DNA from 2 places in the Serratia sp. Ae19-1 genome. Region 1 is predicted to be linked to the other one. Evidence: predicted binding sites of a transcription regulator. Region 1 holds the regulator's gene; the other holds the start of a gene.
What was found. The regulator CRP, encoded in region 1, controls carbon source genes, mostly activating them, when cyclic AMP is high. The targets are predictions, from matches to a motif close to ATGTGANNNNNNTCACAT.
Positions count from the first base shown of each region.

Region 2: a site for CRP is predicted at 3,084-3,101, ahead of deoC (deoxyribose-phosphate aldolase). Genes of this name have one in related genera too.

Region 1 covers NZ_JBCHWD010000002.1:950,323-956,719, forward strand. Annotated here, with positions in the region: gene argD (bifunctional acetylornithine/succinyldiaminopimelate transaminase) at 1-1,095, shown strand, start outside; gene AAIE04_RS09760 (YccS/YhfK family putative transporter) at 1,136-3,214, opposite strand; gene crp (cAMP-activated global transcriptional regulator CRP) at 3,264-3,896, opposite strand; gene AAIE04_RS09770 (OsmC family protein) at 4,279-4,686, shown strand; gene AAIE04_RS09775 (phosphoribulokinase) at 4,725-5,594, opposite strand; gene AAIE04_RS09780 (YheU family protein) at 5,746-5,979, opposite strand; gene AAIE04_RS09785 (hydrolase) at 5,976-6,397, opposite strand, start outside.
Region 2 covers NZ_JBCHWD010000001.1:821,525-827,921, reverse strand. Annotated here, with positions in the region: gene AAIE04_RS04030 (5'-methylthioadenosine/S-adenosylhomocysteine nucleosidase) at 1-560, opposite strand, end outside; gene AAIE04_RS04025 (phosphatase PAP2 family protein) at 706-1,440, shown strand; gene ybjG (undecaprenyl-diphosphate phosphatase) at 1,446-2,051, shown strand; gene AAIE04_RS04015 (aldose epimerase family protein) at 2,091-2,927, opposite strand; gene deoC (deoxyribose-phosphate aldolase) at 3,144-3,824, shown strand; gene deoR (DNA-binding transcriptional repressor DeoR) at 3,977-4,741, shown strand; gene AAIE04_RS04000 (HAAAP family serine/threonine permease) at 5,721-6,397, shown strand, end outside.

The sequences.
Region 1 (6,397 bases):
GAGTACATCGATTTTTCCGGCGGCATCGCGGTAACGGCGCTGGGACATTGTCACCCGGCGCTGGTCGACGCGCTCAAACGTCAGGGGGAAACCCTGTGGCATACCAGCAACGTCTTCACCAATGAACCGGCGCTGCGTCTGGCGAGTAAACTGATCGACGCCACCTTCGCCGATCGGGTGTTCTTCGCCAACTCCGGCGCGGAGGCCAACGAGGCGGCGTTCAAGCTGGCGCGCCATTACGCCATCACCCGCCACAGCCCATACAAAACCAAAATCATCGCCTTCTATAACGCGTTTCACGGCCGCACGCTGTTCACCGTTTCGGTGGGCGGGCAGGCTAAATACTCCGACGGGTTCGGGCCGAAGCCGGCCGACATTGTGCACGTGCCGTTTAACGATCTGGCGGCGGTGAAAGCGGTGATGGACGACCATACCTGCGCGGTGGTGATGGAGCCGATTCAGGGTGAGGGCGGCATTACGCCGGTCGACGCCGGCTTCCTCAAAGGCGTGCGCGAGCTGTGCGACCAACATCAGGCGCTGCTGGTGTTCGACGAAGTGCAGAGCGGCATGGGGCGCAGCGGCAAGCTGTTCGCCTATATGCATTATGGCGTGACGCCGGACATTCTCACCACCGCCAAGGCGCTGGGCGGCGGTTTCCCGGTCAGCGCCATGCTGACCACCGAAGAGATCGCGTCGGTGATGCAGGTGGGCACTCACGGCACTACCTACGGCGGCAACCCGCTGGCCTGCGCGGTGGCGGAGGCGGCGCTGGATGTGATCAATACGCCGGAGGTGTTGAGCGGCATTGAGCAGCGCCATGCGCTGTATGTGCAGGCTTTGCAGAATATCGGCGATAAATACGGTATTTTCACCGCCATTCGCGGTATGGGGTTGCTGATTGGCGCTGAGCTGACGCCGCATTATCACGGCAGAGCGCGTGACTTCCTCACCGCCGCCGCTGCGCGTGGGCTGATGATCCTCAACGCCGGGCCGAACGTGATTCGTTTTGCGCCGTCGCTGGTGGTGGAGCTGCAGGATATCGAAGCCGGCATGGCGCTGTTCGAGCTGGCGGTGCAGGACGTGATCAACGCCTGAAGCCCGTGCGGCGATTAACGGGGCGCGGCATGCCGCGCCCTTATTGATCGCGCAGTTTGCGTTTGAGCCAGATGCCGTGGTGCGGGCGCTGGCGCCAGGCCAGCGACGAAATGGTATGCATCACGCTCAGGTGCGACAGGATGCGCCGCAGATGGCGCTCCATCTCGGTGACGGGCATGTCCGGATGCAGGTCCGGCGGCTGCATGATGCCGCTGTTGTCGCTGCTCGGGCCATCGTATTCCAGCCGCTGCTGGCAGCTTTGCAGCGCGATTTCACAGGTTTGCAGATACTCTTCCGCCAGCTTCGGCGTCAGCATGTAGTGCTCGCGCGCCAGAATGGTCATGGCGTTCAGGTGCTCGACGATGAACTGGCTGTGAGTGACCCACAGCCGCATGTCAGCCAGATAGTTCGAGGCGAATCCCGGTTCCTGCATCGCCTGATTGAGCGCGGTGAACAGCGCATTGTGCGCCTGGTTGACCTGCATGCGGGCGTAGGCCAGCGAGGCGGCGTCCGGCTCGGGTTGCTTCAGCATCAGCCGCAGCGCGGCCTGATCGTTCTCCAGCGCCTGATGGGCATTTTTGCGCAGCAGCCCGCTTTGCCACTGCGGCCACAGCCAAATGGTGCCGCCGAACGCCAGCACGCAGCCGATCAGCGTATCGATCAGGCGCGGCACCAGAAAATGCGAGCCGTTCAGCGCCAGCAGCTGCAGGGTGTAAACCGCCGTGACCGTAAAGCCGATCACCGACAGCCCGTAGTTCTTGCGCGAAACCAGGTAGGCCAGCAGGGTGATCACCAGCATGATGCTCAGCGTTTCCCCTTCCGGTAACTGCAGCTGCAGCAGACCCGCCGCCAGCAACAGGCCGGCGATCGTGCCCAGCGCACGGTGCTGAATGCGCACCCGGGTGGCGTTATAGCCGTTTTGACTCACCAGCATGATGGTGAGCAGGATCCAGTAAGGCTTCGGCAGGTTGAATACCGCCCCCAGGCTGCTGCCGACCGCCAGCGTTACCCCCAGCCGCGCGGCATTGCGCAGGGCGGTGGATTTGAACGACAGGTAGCTGGCCAACGCCGGCCAAAACGGCAGGCGGTGCTGGCTGGGCATCAAATCGCGGCGGTACAGCGGGTGCTGGGTGCGCAGCAGGCGGGCGATGCGGCTGAAATGGTAGTAGCAAAACTGGCCGACCGGGTTGTCGGGATGCTGCGCCGCCATTTTTTCCAGCGCTGCCAGCTCGTGCGTCATGGAAAAGCGCTTCGAATGTTGATGGTAGAGAATATCGTGCGCCACCACGCGCAGCCGGCCGGCGATCACCTGGGCGTTGCGGCGAATGATTGCTTCGGCCTGGCTCTGCTCCATCAGCTTCTGCACTTCTTCCGGCAGATGCAGGCTGACGGTGATGTGCTCCTGCAGGTCCATCGCCACCTGAAAGGCGCGCTGCAGGCGCTTTTGATCGAGGTTGTTGGCGTGCGGCAGGAAATTAAGCTGTTGGTACAGTAGGCTGATCAGATCCATCACCTTTTGCTGGCGCACCAGCAGCGGCGGCAGCGCGGTTTGCGGGTCGGTGTGTTGGGTCAGCAGCGAATACTTGGCTTCGAAGTAGTCCGCCAGTTCCAGATAAAGCTGGCTCAACGTCTCGCGCATTGGCTGCTCTTTCCACAGTTTGAACCAGAACCAGGTGAATAAGCCGTACCAGGCGGTGCCGATGACGTACAACAACGGCGCCTGCCAGATTGGTACCGTGCCGGCCATGCTGAGAGCGAAGATGGCGGCCACCAGCGCCGCCGGCAACAGCCGGGCGTGCAGCGGGCTGATTTCGCCAGTGACGCCGAGCAACAGCGCCAGACCCAGCATCAGTGCCGGCAGCGGCAGATGCCACAGCAGGGCCTGTTGCAGCAGCAGGCTGCTGAGGGCGAACAGCGCACCGCCGACGATCAGCCGTTTAAAGAAGCGCTTATGCGGCGTGTCGAGACCGGCGATATTGCAGCAGGCGGGCACCAGAGAGAACATCAGGCCGAGCTGCAGTTGGCCGATCAGCAGGCCGAACAGCACCGGCAAGCACAACACCAGCGTTTGTCGCAGTGCGTAATTGACTTCCGGGTGGTAGATCAGACGACGCCACATGGCAGCGAGCAGATAAAAAACGGCGCAGATTGCGCCGTTTTTTCAGGGATTAACGGGTGCCGTAGACGACAATGGTTTTGCCGTGGGCGGAAATCAGATTTTGGTCTTCCAGCATTTTCAGAATACGGCCAACGGTTTCGCGCGAGCAGCCGACGATCTGGCCGATTTCCTGACGGGTGATTTTGATCTGCATGCCGTCCGGGTGAGTCATGGCGTCGGGTTGCTTCGCCAGATTCAGCAAGGTTTGCGCGATGCGGCCGGTAACGTCCAGGAAGGCGAGGTTGCCCACTTTTTCGGAAGTGACCTGCAGGCGGCTCGCCATTTGGGCGGACAGACGCATCAGGATGTCCGGGTTCACCTGGATCAGCTGGCGGAATTTCTTGTAGGAAATTTCGGCCACTTCACAGGCGGTTTTCGCGCGAACCCAGGCGCTGCGCTCCTGGCCCTCTTCGAACAATCCGAGCTCGCCGATGAAATCCCCCTGGTTGAGGTAGGACAAGATCATCTCTTTACCTTCTTCATCCTTGATCAGCACCGCGACGGAGCCTTTCACGATGTAGTAAAGCGTTTCGGCCTTTTCACCTTGGTGAATCAGCGTACTCTTCGATGGATATTTGTGGATATGGCAATGAGACAGGAACCATTCGAGAGTAGGGTCTGTTTGCGGTTTGCCGAGAACCATTCGCTGTTATCCTCTGTTGTTATCGCTGCCTTGTGTCACAGGGGTCAGAGTTCCCTGTAAAACCCGCCTGTAGCCGCTGTTATGAGCGAGGGCTACCGGCAAGTTTTGAGGCGTGTCATAAAAATACGCTGTCGCTCTAGCATATTAACTTGCCGTAAGCGCTGCAAGCTACATTCTGTTAACATACCGGTAAAGGAGCCTTTCTCTGGGCGTTTCCCTGAAATGCAGTGTCCCGGAAAGATTTATTGCGGCTCTGTTTGTAGCACAGAGTAAGGCGGGTGTCTCGTGTTGTCTCGCTTCAGCATGATTAGCATCAGGTTACGTTGCCTGTTTCTATGCGAAAGCGTACTCTGATTTTAAGAAATCAACCGGAGTGACCAGAATGCAGGCAAGAGTTAAATGGGTGGAAGGGTTAACGTTTTTGGGTGAATCGGCCTCCGGCCATCAGGTACTGATGGACGGCAACGCCGGCGATAAAGCGCCCAGCCCGATGGAGATGGTGCTGATGTCGGTAGGCGGCTGCAGCGCGATCGACGTGGTGTCCATCCTGCAAAAAGGGCGCAATGACGTGCGCGATTGCGAGGTGAAGCTGACCTCCGAGCGCCGCGAAGAAGCCCCGCGGCTGTTCACCCATATCAACCTGCACTTCATCGTCACCGGTCAGGATCTGACCGACAAGATCGTAGAGCGTGCGGTGAACCTGTCGGCGGAGAAATACTGCTCGGTGGCGCTGATGCTCAACAAAGCCGCTACGGTGACCCACAGCTTCGAGATCCGCCAGCCGGCGTAATCGAGACGGAGCGCGGCCAGCCGCCGCGCTCAACGCGCTTATTCGATCTTCTTGCCTTCCAGCAGCCGCTGCACCAGCGGCGCCATGATCAGCTCCATCGCCAACCCCATCTTGCCGCCCGGCACCACCAGCGTATTGATGTGCGAAATAAACGATCCTTGCAGCATCGCCAGCAAATAGGGGAAGTCTATCTGATCCAGCCCGCGGAAGTGGATCACCACGAAGCTTTCATCCAGTGACGGAATGGCCTTGGCGGCGAACGGGTTGGAGGTGTCCACCGTCGGCACGCGCTGGAAGTTGATGTGGGTGCGCGAGAACTGCGGCGTGATGTAGTTGATGTAGTCTTCCATCGAACGCACCACCGAATCCATTACCGCTTCGCGGGAGTGGCCGCGCTCGCCGGTATCGCGGATCAGCTTCTGGATCCATTCCAGGTTGACGATCGGCACCACGCCGACCAGCAGATCGACATGTTTGGCCACGTCATGGTGCTCGGTGACCACGCCGCCGTGCAGCCCCTCGTAGAACAGCACGTCGGTCGGCGCCGGCAGCGGCTCCCACGGGGTGAAGGTGCCCGGCACCTGATTGTATGGCACCGCTTCGTCGTAGGTGTGCAGGTACTTGCGCGAACGGCCGGTGCCGTTCTTGCCGTAGTCGATAAAGCTTTGCTGCAGCAGGCCGAAGTCGTTGGCCTCGGGGCCGAAATAGCTGATGTGTCTGCCCAGATCGCGCGCCTTGCGGATCGCCGCGTCCATCTCCGGCCGGGTATAGCGGTGGAAACTGTCGCCCTCCAGCTCGGCGGCGCGAATGTTGAGCTGCTGGAAGATTTTGCGGAACGCCACGCTGGTGGTGGTGGTGCCGGCGCCGCTGGAACCGGTCACCGCGATAACGGGATGTTTGGCAGACATGGTGGTTGTCACTCCGTGTTGAATGCGCCGGCGTCAGGGGATTATTGTGGCTCTTGTTGACGCTCTCTATGTCAGGAAAAAATGGTGCGCGCTGGTTTGCAATGCCCCATTGTTACCTGATTTTTTCCGTCAGTCATAGAACCGAGCGCCACTAAATTTCTTCCTGCCCGGCGCGGAACTGGCCGCGCGGCATGATGTTGACGCTCTCGTGCAGTTCCGACCACACCAGCACCACGTCGCCGTTTTTCAGCTGGCGGCGCACGTCCTCCACCTTCTGCTCCAGCGAGCGCTCGTGCTCGCCATAATCGGTGCCTTCGCGCAGTACAAAGGATTCGATCAGGCTATTCAGGGTATCGGTTGTCAGCTCTTGCCAGGGAATGATCACGTCGGGATGTCCAGATAAGGGGAAAGCCAGGCCGGAATGCGATGCTCCAGCCACATGTGCGGTTTTTTCAGCGTGCCGCCGACGAAGCCGACGTGGCCGCCGTACTCGGTCAACTGGTATTCGATATTGCGCGGCAGGCCGGCGACGTCGGGGATCACCTCATGGGTCATGAAGGGATCGTCCTTCGCATGGATGATCAGCAGCGGCGTCTGGACAGCCGGCAACAGCGGCAGGGCGCTGCAGCGGCGATAATAGTCGATAGCGTCGCTGAAGCCGTGAATGCGCGAGGTGATGGCGTCGTCGAATTCGCGGATGCGCCGCAGGCCGTTAAGCTGTGACAGCTTGAGCGGCAGGGTGTCCGGGTAGTGCAACAACTTACGGGTGGCGTTTTGTTTCAACTGCCCCAGCAGGTAGCGCT
Region 2 (6,397 bases), on a different contig from region 1:
CGGTAATCGCTCTTAACGCTTTGCGCAATCGCCAGCAGTTTGGGGTCGGCGGGAAACTGACGCAGGCTGTGCGCCTTTTGGTCCTCACCGGCGCTGCCCTTGGAAGCCAACAGATCCATCGGCTGCCACTTCCGCGAGTCGCTGCCTTCCCCCAACGCCTTGACCGGCGTTTTGAACGCCCCAAGATTGACCGAATATTTGCCCAGCACGATGTCATACACCTTAAGGGCCGGATCGTGACCGCCGGCAGTGCCCTGGTTGATGATCGCCACCGGATGGAACTGCGTGGCGGCAATCGCCGTGGCCGCCGCCGCATTGGACATGCCCTTCAGGGTCTCCGACACCACCACCGGGTAGCCGTCTACGGTGCCGTGCCAAAAGCGCCAGCCGCCGATCTGCTCCTCACGCGGGTTCTCCAGCCGCTGGGCGAAACGTTCCGCTTCCACTGGCATTGCGCCCTGCACCACGATTGGCCCGGTGGCCGCAGGTTGGCCAAAGCTCAGCGGAGAAAAGGCCGCACCGGCAGCCGCCAACAGTAAGACACGCGCTTTATTCTTCATCACCACACTCTCATCCCGAAAAAGCAAACGATTACCTTAGCCGAAGGCGGTAGCGTCGGATAGGGTTTTCTTACCGGCGGACTAAGGTTTTCTTAAGACAGAATTATTACAGTGGCGTCATTCAATCCTGTCACCGAGCCTGCGCGTGAATCCAGAATCGTCATTAAATCAATCCTCAACGGCACCGCAAATTAAGACAACCGCCCTTTACTCCCTGCCGACATCCTTTTACCGTTGGCAGGCTTTTGGCCTGCTGCTCAGCGGCCTGGTGTTCCTGTGGCTCTCCCGCAACGAACAGCTGGACTGGGCGATCAGCAACTATTGGTTCGATGCCGCCAGCGGGCATTTCCCGTGGCAAAACAATTATTGGCTGGATCTGATCAACCACCGTCTGTTGAAGCAGATTGTGATTGTTGGGGCGGTGCTGACGCTGTTTTGGGGTATCTATCGCCGCAGCGCGCGCCTGATCGTGACCATGCTGCTTATCGGCATCGGTCCTCTGGTGGTGGGTATTCTCAAGGCCACCAGCGCGCACTCCTGCCCGTGGGATCTGATCGAATACGGCGGTAAGGCGATGTCCTTCCCGCTGTTTGGCGCGCAGCCAGCGCTGCCAGGCCCCGGCCGCTGTTTCCCCGGTGGGCACGCCTCGAGCGGTTTCGCGATCATGGCGTTGTTTTTCCTGTTTTATCCGCAACGTCCGCGCCTGGCATGGTGGTGCTGGTGCGGCGGCATTGCGCTCGGCATGTTGATGGGCTTTGGCCAGATCATGCGCGGCGCACATTTTCTTACCCATAACCTGTGGGCAGGTTGGTGGGTTTGGTTAAGCCAGTTGGCTATTTATTGGACGGTTAGCGGCTATTGGCGCCGCAAGACGAGGTAACGGTTATGGAACAGTTGAACCATTTTCTTTTCGCCTGGATCAATGCGACCCCGGCGTCTCCTGAATGGATGATCGATTTCGCCACCTTTTTGGCGCGCGACCTGATCATCATCGTGCCGCTGCTGATCGTCGGCCTGTGGCTGTGGGGGCCGCAAAGCCAGCTGGTATCGCAACGCCAGGTGGTGGCGAAAACCACTATCGCGCTGCTGTTCGCCATGCTCGCCGCCGCCACCATCGGTGCGCTGCTGCCGCATGAGCGTCCGTTCGTCGCCGGCGTCGGCTATACCTTCCTGCCGCACGCACCGGACAGCTCGTTCCCGAGCGATCACGGCACCGCCATCTTTACCTTTGCGCTGGCGTTCCTGTTCTGGCACCGCGTCTGGTCCGGCGTGCTGCTGATGATCGTCGCCGCCGGCATCGCCTGGTCGCGCGTTTACCTCGGCGTGCACTGGCCGCTGGATATGGTCGGCGGTTTCCTGCTCGGCATGGTCGGCTGCTTGTTTGCCCAACTGGTGTGGAATCTGTTCGGCGATGTCATCGCCGACAAGCTGTCGCGCCTGTATCGTTTCCTGTTCGCCTTCGCCATTCGCCGCGGCTGGGTAAAAGAGTAATCGCACAACATGACAGGGGTATTACTGCCCCTGTCTCTTTCACACCACGCCGGTGGTCACGCAGAACGCCCGCGTTTTTCCCGCTCCCAGCATCACCCCCGCCTCTCCTTCCGGCGCATTCGGGCGACAGTTCGCCGGCTGGATAAAGGAGAGCAACTGCCGGTTGCCCTGAACGGCGATGCGTCGAAGACCATAGTTGAATTGCCCGGTGGCGAAGCGCGTCACATAGCGCCGGCCTTGCGGCGCCAGCATGAAGAACTCGGCCTGATCCACGTAGCGCGACAGATCGTCGGAGCACAGCAGCTCCCGCCCGAGCGCATCGCCCAACAGAGCCGGCGTCGGCAGATTCTGGCGGAACACCGCATCGGGAATGCAATCGTAATTGAGACGGCACACATACTGCAGCGGCTGCGGCCGATCGGCCAGGTTGGTGACCTGCATCTCAATGGTGAACTGCGCACTCTGCGCCGCTAAACGCAACGCCGGGCTAATGCGCCAGCATGCGCCCGGCCGCTCCCCCTCGCCGCGCAGCGTCAGCTCGTCGCCCGCCAGCTGCAGCCACACGCGTTGCATCTGGAGCGGCGCACCGTCCTGATGAGGCCAGGCGGGGCAGAACGCGGCGGTATCATCGCGTTTTCTTCCACCGCCCCGCACGCTGCGCCGGCCCGACTTCAGCGAGTAGCCGTCAAACTCGGCGTCCCAGATCGCAAGGGCTTGATAGGGCAAGACCGTCAGCGCGCCACGGCGATTCGCCAATGTCAGCGTCGGCCCACGAGCAGTACAGCGTTGCGCGCTCACCGCGAAGTCCGCATTGCGGAACAGTTCCTGCCGCTGTGTTCCGAAAGCTTCAGGAGCCAGATCGATATTGATCTTCATCTTTTTTCCCTCAACGTTTCGCCCGCTCAGACCGCGAGCACACCTGAAATGTTATTTTAATAACAAATGACTCGCCTTTAAGTTATACGTATAACAGCCTGATAGCGACGATCGGGTCGACATTTTTGAAACATCGCTAGGTTTATCGACATCGGAATGTTATTATTTTCACATATTTCATCCAGCTTACTGTCTTAACCTCACTAAGGAATCGCGATGACCACCGAAAACATCGATTACGCCAGCTACGTTGACCACACTCTGCTGGCAATGGACGCTACCGAACTGCAGATCGCCAAACTGTGCGAAGAAGCACAGCAGCACAACTTCTATGCGGTGTGCGTCAACTCCGGCTACGTACCGCTGGCGGCCCAGCTGCTGCAGGAAAGCACCGTGAAAGTTTGCTCGGTGATCGGTTTCCCGCTGGGTGCCGGCCTGACCGTCGCCAAAGCCTTTGAAGCCAAAGCGGCGATCGCCGCCGGCGCACAAGAGATCGACATGGTGATCAACGTCGGCTGGCTGAAGAGCGGCCTGCTGGACGAAGTGAAAGCCGACATCGCCGCCGTGCGCGAGGTTTGCGCGGCGATCCCGTTGAAGGTAATATTGGAGACTTGCCTGCTCAGCGATGCGCAGATCGTCCAGGTTTGTGAAATGTGTCGCGAACTCGATGTGGCCTTCGTTAAAACCTCCACCGGCTTCAGCACCGGCGGCGCTCGGGAAGAGCACGTCAAACTGATGCGCGAGACTGTGGGCAGCGAAATGGGCGTGAAAGCCTCCGGCGCCGTGCGCGATCGCGCTACCGCCGAGAAGATGATCAAAGCCGGCGCCACGCGTATCGGCACCAGCTCCGGCGTCGCCATCGTCTCCGGCGCTCAGGCGGCGGCAGGCAGCTACTGATCGTCGGCGCGCCTTGGCGGGCGCAGCCTATACCATTCGATGCGGGACAATACGGGCGGCTGACGCGGCCCGATATTGGCCCGCATTGTTGTGTTCAACGCCGGAAACGGCGGCACGCCTTTTACCTCTACAACCTGTGGGAAGACGGATCTATGGAAACGCGGCGCGAAGAACGTATCAACCGGCTAGTTCAGGCGTTAAAACGCGCTGACAAGATCCACCTGAAAGAAGCCGCCGTGCTGCTGGGGGTCTCGGAGATGACCATTCGCCGCGATCTGAGCGCCGAGCCGGCCGCAGTGGTGCTGCTGGGCGGTTACGTGGTGGCCGATCCGCGCAGCAACGGCGTAACCAACTACTTCGTTTCCGATCAAAAAGCCAAACAGGTGACGGAAAAGCGACGCATCGGCCTGCTGGCGGCGCCGCTGATCAATGAAAACGACACGGTGTTTTTCGACTGCGGCACCACCACCCCGGCGATCATCGACGCCATTGCCGACGAACTGACTTTCACCGCCGTGTGCCATTCGCTGAACACCTTCCTGGCGCTGCAGGACAAACCGAACTGCAAGGTGATCCTGTGCGGCGGCGAGTTCAAACCGAACAACTACATCTTTTCCAGCGTCGGCGGTCGCAACGAGTTCGATCACATCTGCCCGAACATCGCCTTTATCTCCGCTGCTGGCCTCAGCCTGCAGCACGGCGCCACCTGCTTTAACTTCGACGAACTGGAGATGAAACATCGCGCCATGGCGATGGCGCAGCAAAAGATCCTGGTGGCGGATCACAGCAAGTTCGGCAAAACCAAACCGGCCTGCATCGGCCCATTGACGCAGTTCGATCGGGTGATCACCGATCGCCAACCGGACGCCGACTTCATGGCGTTCTTCAACGATAACGCCATCGCTGCCCGCTATTAACACGCCTTCAGCGCCGCCAATGCCGGCGGCGCACCGCTGAAACACGCCTTTTCCCCGCCCGAAAATGAACAAATAATGCGCAATCGATTCGCATTTTTCGCTTATCCGCACGCAACATCAGGTTAATAAAATGCAACAGGTCACCCGAGTGATTATTTTCTGGCAGGCTAAACCCGCCGTCGGCTGGGTGAATTAACGACTATTTATGGCTTTTATATGATAAATAACGCCAAAGGCCGGATTGTTTAATTAAACAGCGGTTTAAGCGATTGCAGCAAATATCGCCAATAGCTGTTAGTTATCTGTTATTTATATGATGAATGGTTACGCATTTTTATCCGCTAACCACGTAAGTAATTTCCCTTCGTTATTAGCGGTGTTTTTTAAATAAAAACATTTAAAAACAAAAATATAGACAATATTTTACTTAAAAACACAATGTGATCTACATCACTAAAACTGCTTAATCCGGGTTTTTCGCTAGATCCAAAACCACGCATAAAATATATTGCTCGGCTTGCTGCTGAGCACAGCGCTTTATACGGCCAATTATTGTACAAACCGCATAATCGCAGAAATTTTTATGAGAGCGTTCTCAGCACAAAATCTTACACAAATGCGCAACAAATGCGCGAAAAATCGATGGAAAAGCGGATAACTGCACATATTGCGCATTTGAGAGCAGGATCACGGTTGTTTCTACTGTAAATCGTTATCTTGCCGCCAACAAAAATCGACAGGCAAAGACCTGTCGGCAGCGGTAACGACTTTTATCACCCCGTGACGGTGAAAAGTCTTTAGTGAATTACCCGGCGCTGTGCCTTGGTAATGAACGCAATAAACAACCAGGGGGACGCCAAAACATCCCCGCAAGCAACACCTGATTCTTACCGCAAGCGTTGCCTGAATAGGACGTTTGACGGTTTAACCTTAAGTTTTGCCTTTTAATTTTAAATTCGTGTTCACTTCGGAGATATTTATGGACACTACACAGACCGGCACAATTGCCTCTGCGGCCTCGGGCTCCAGCAGTACCTGGCGTAAAACGGATACCATGTGGATGTTGGGCCTGTACGGCACCGCCATCGGCGCAGGCGTTCTGTTCTTGCCAATCAACGCCGGCATCGGCGGTTTGATTCCTCTTATCATCATGGCCATCATCGCTTTCCCGATGACCTTCTTTGCCCACCGCGGCCTGTGCCGTTTCGTGCTGTCCGGCAAAAATCCCGGTGAAGACATCACCGCCGTGGTGGAAGAGCACTTCGGCATCACCGCCGGTAAACTGATTACCCTGCTGTACTTCTTCGCCATCTACCCGATTCTGCTGGTTTACAGCGTGGCGATCACCAATACCGTCGACAGCTTCATCACCCACCAGTTGGGCATGACCTCGCCGCCGCGCGCCATCCTGTCGCTGATTCTGATCGTCGGCCTGATGACCATCGTACGCTTCGGCGAGCAAGCCATCGTGAAAACCATGAGCATCCTGGTCTTCCCGTTTGTCGCGGTGCTGATGCTGCTGGCCGTCTATCTTATCCCTAACTGGACCGGCGCCATCTTCGAAAACGTGTCGCTGTCCGGCAGCGGTACCGGCATGGGTCACGGCCTGATCATGACCCTGTGGCTGGCGATCCCGGTAATGGTGTTCTCCTTCAA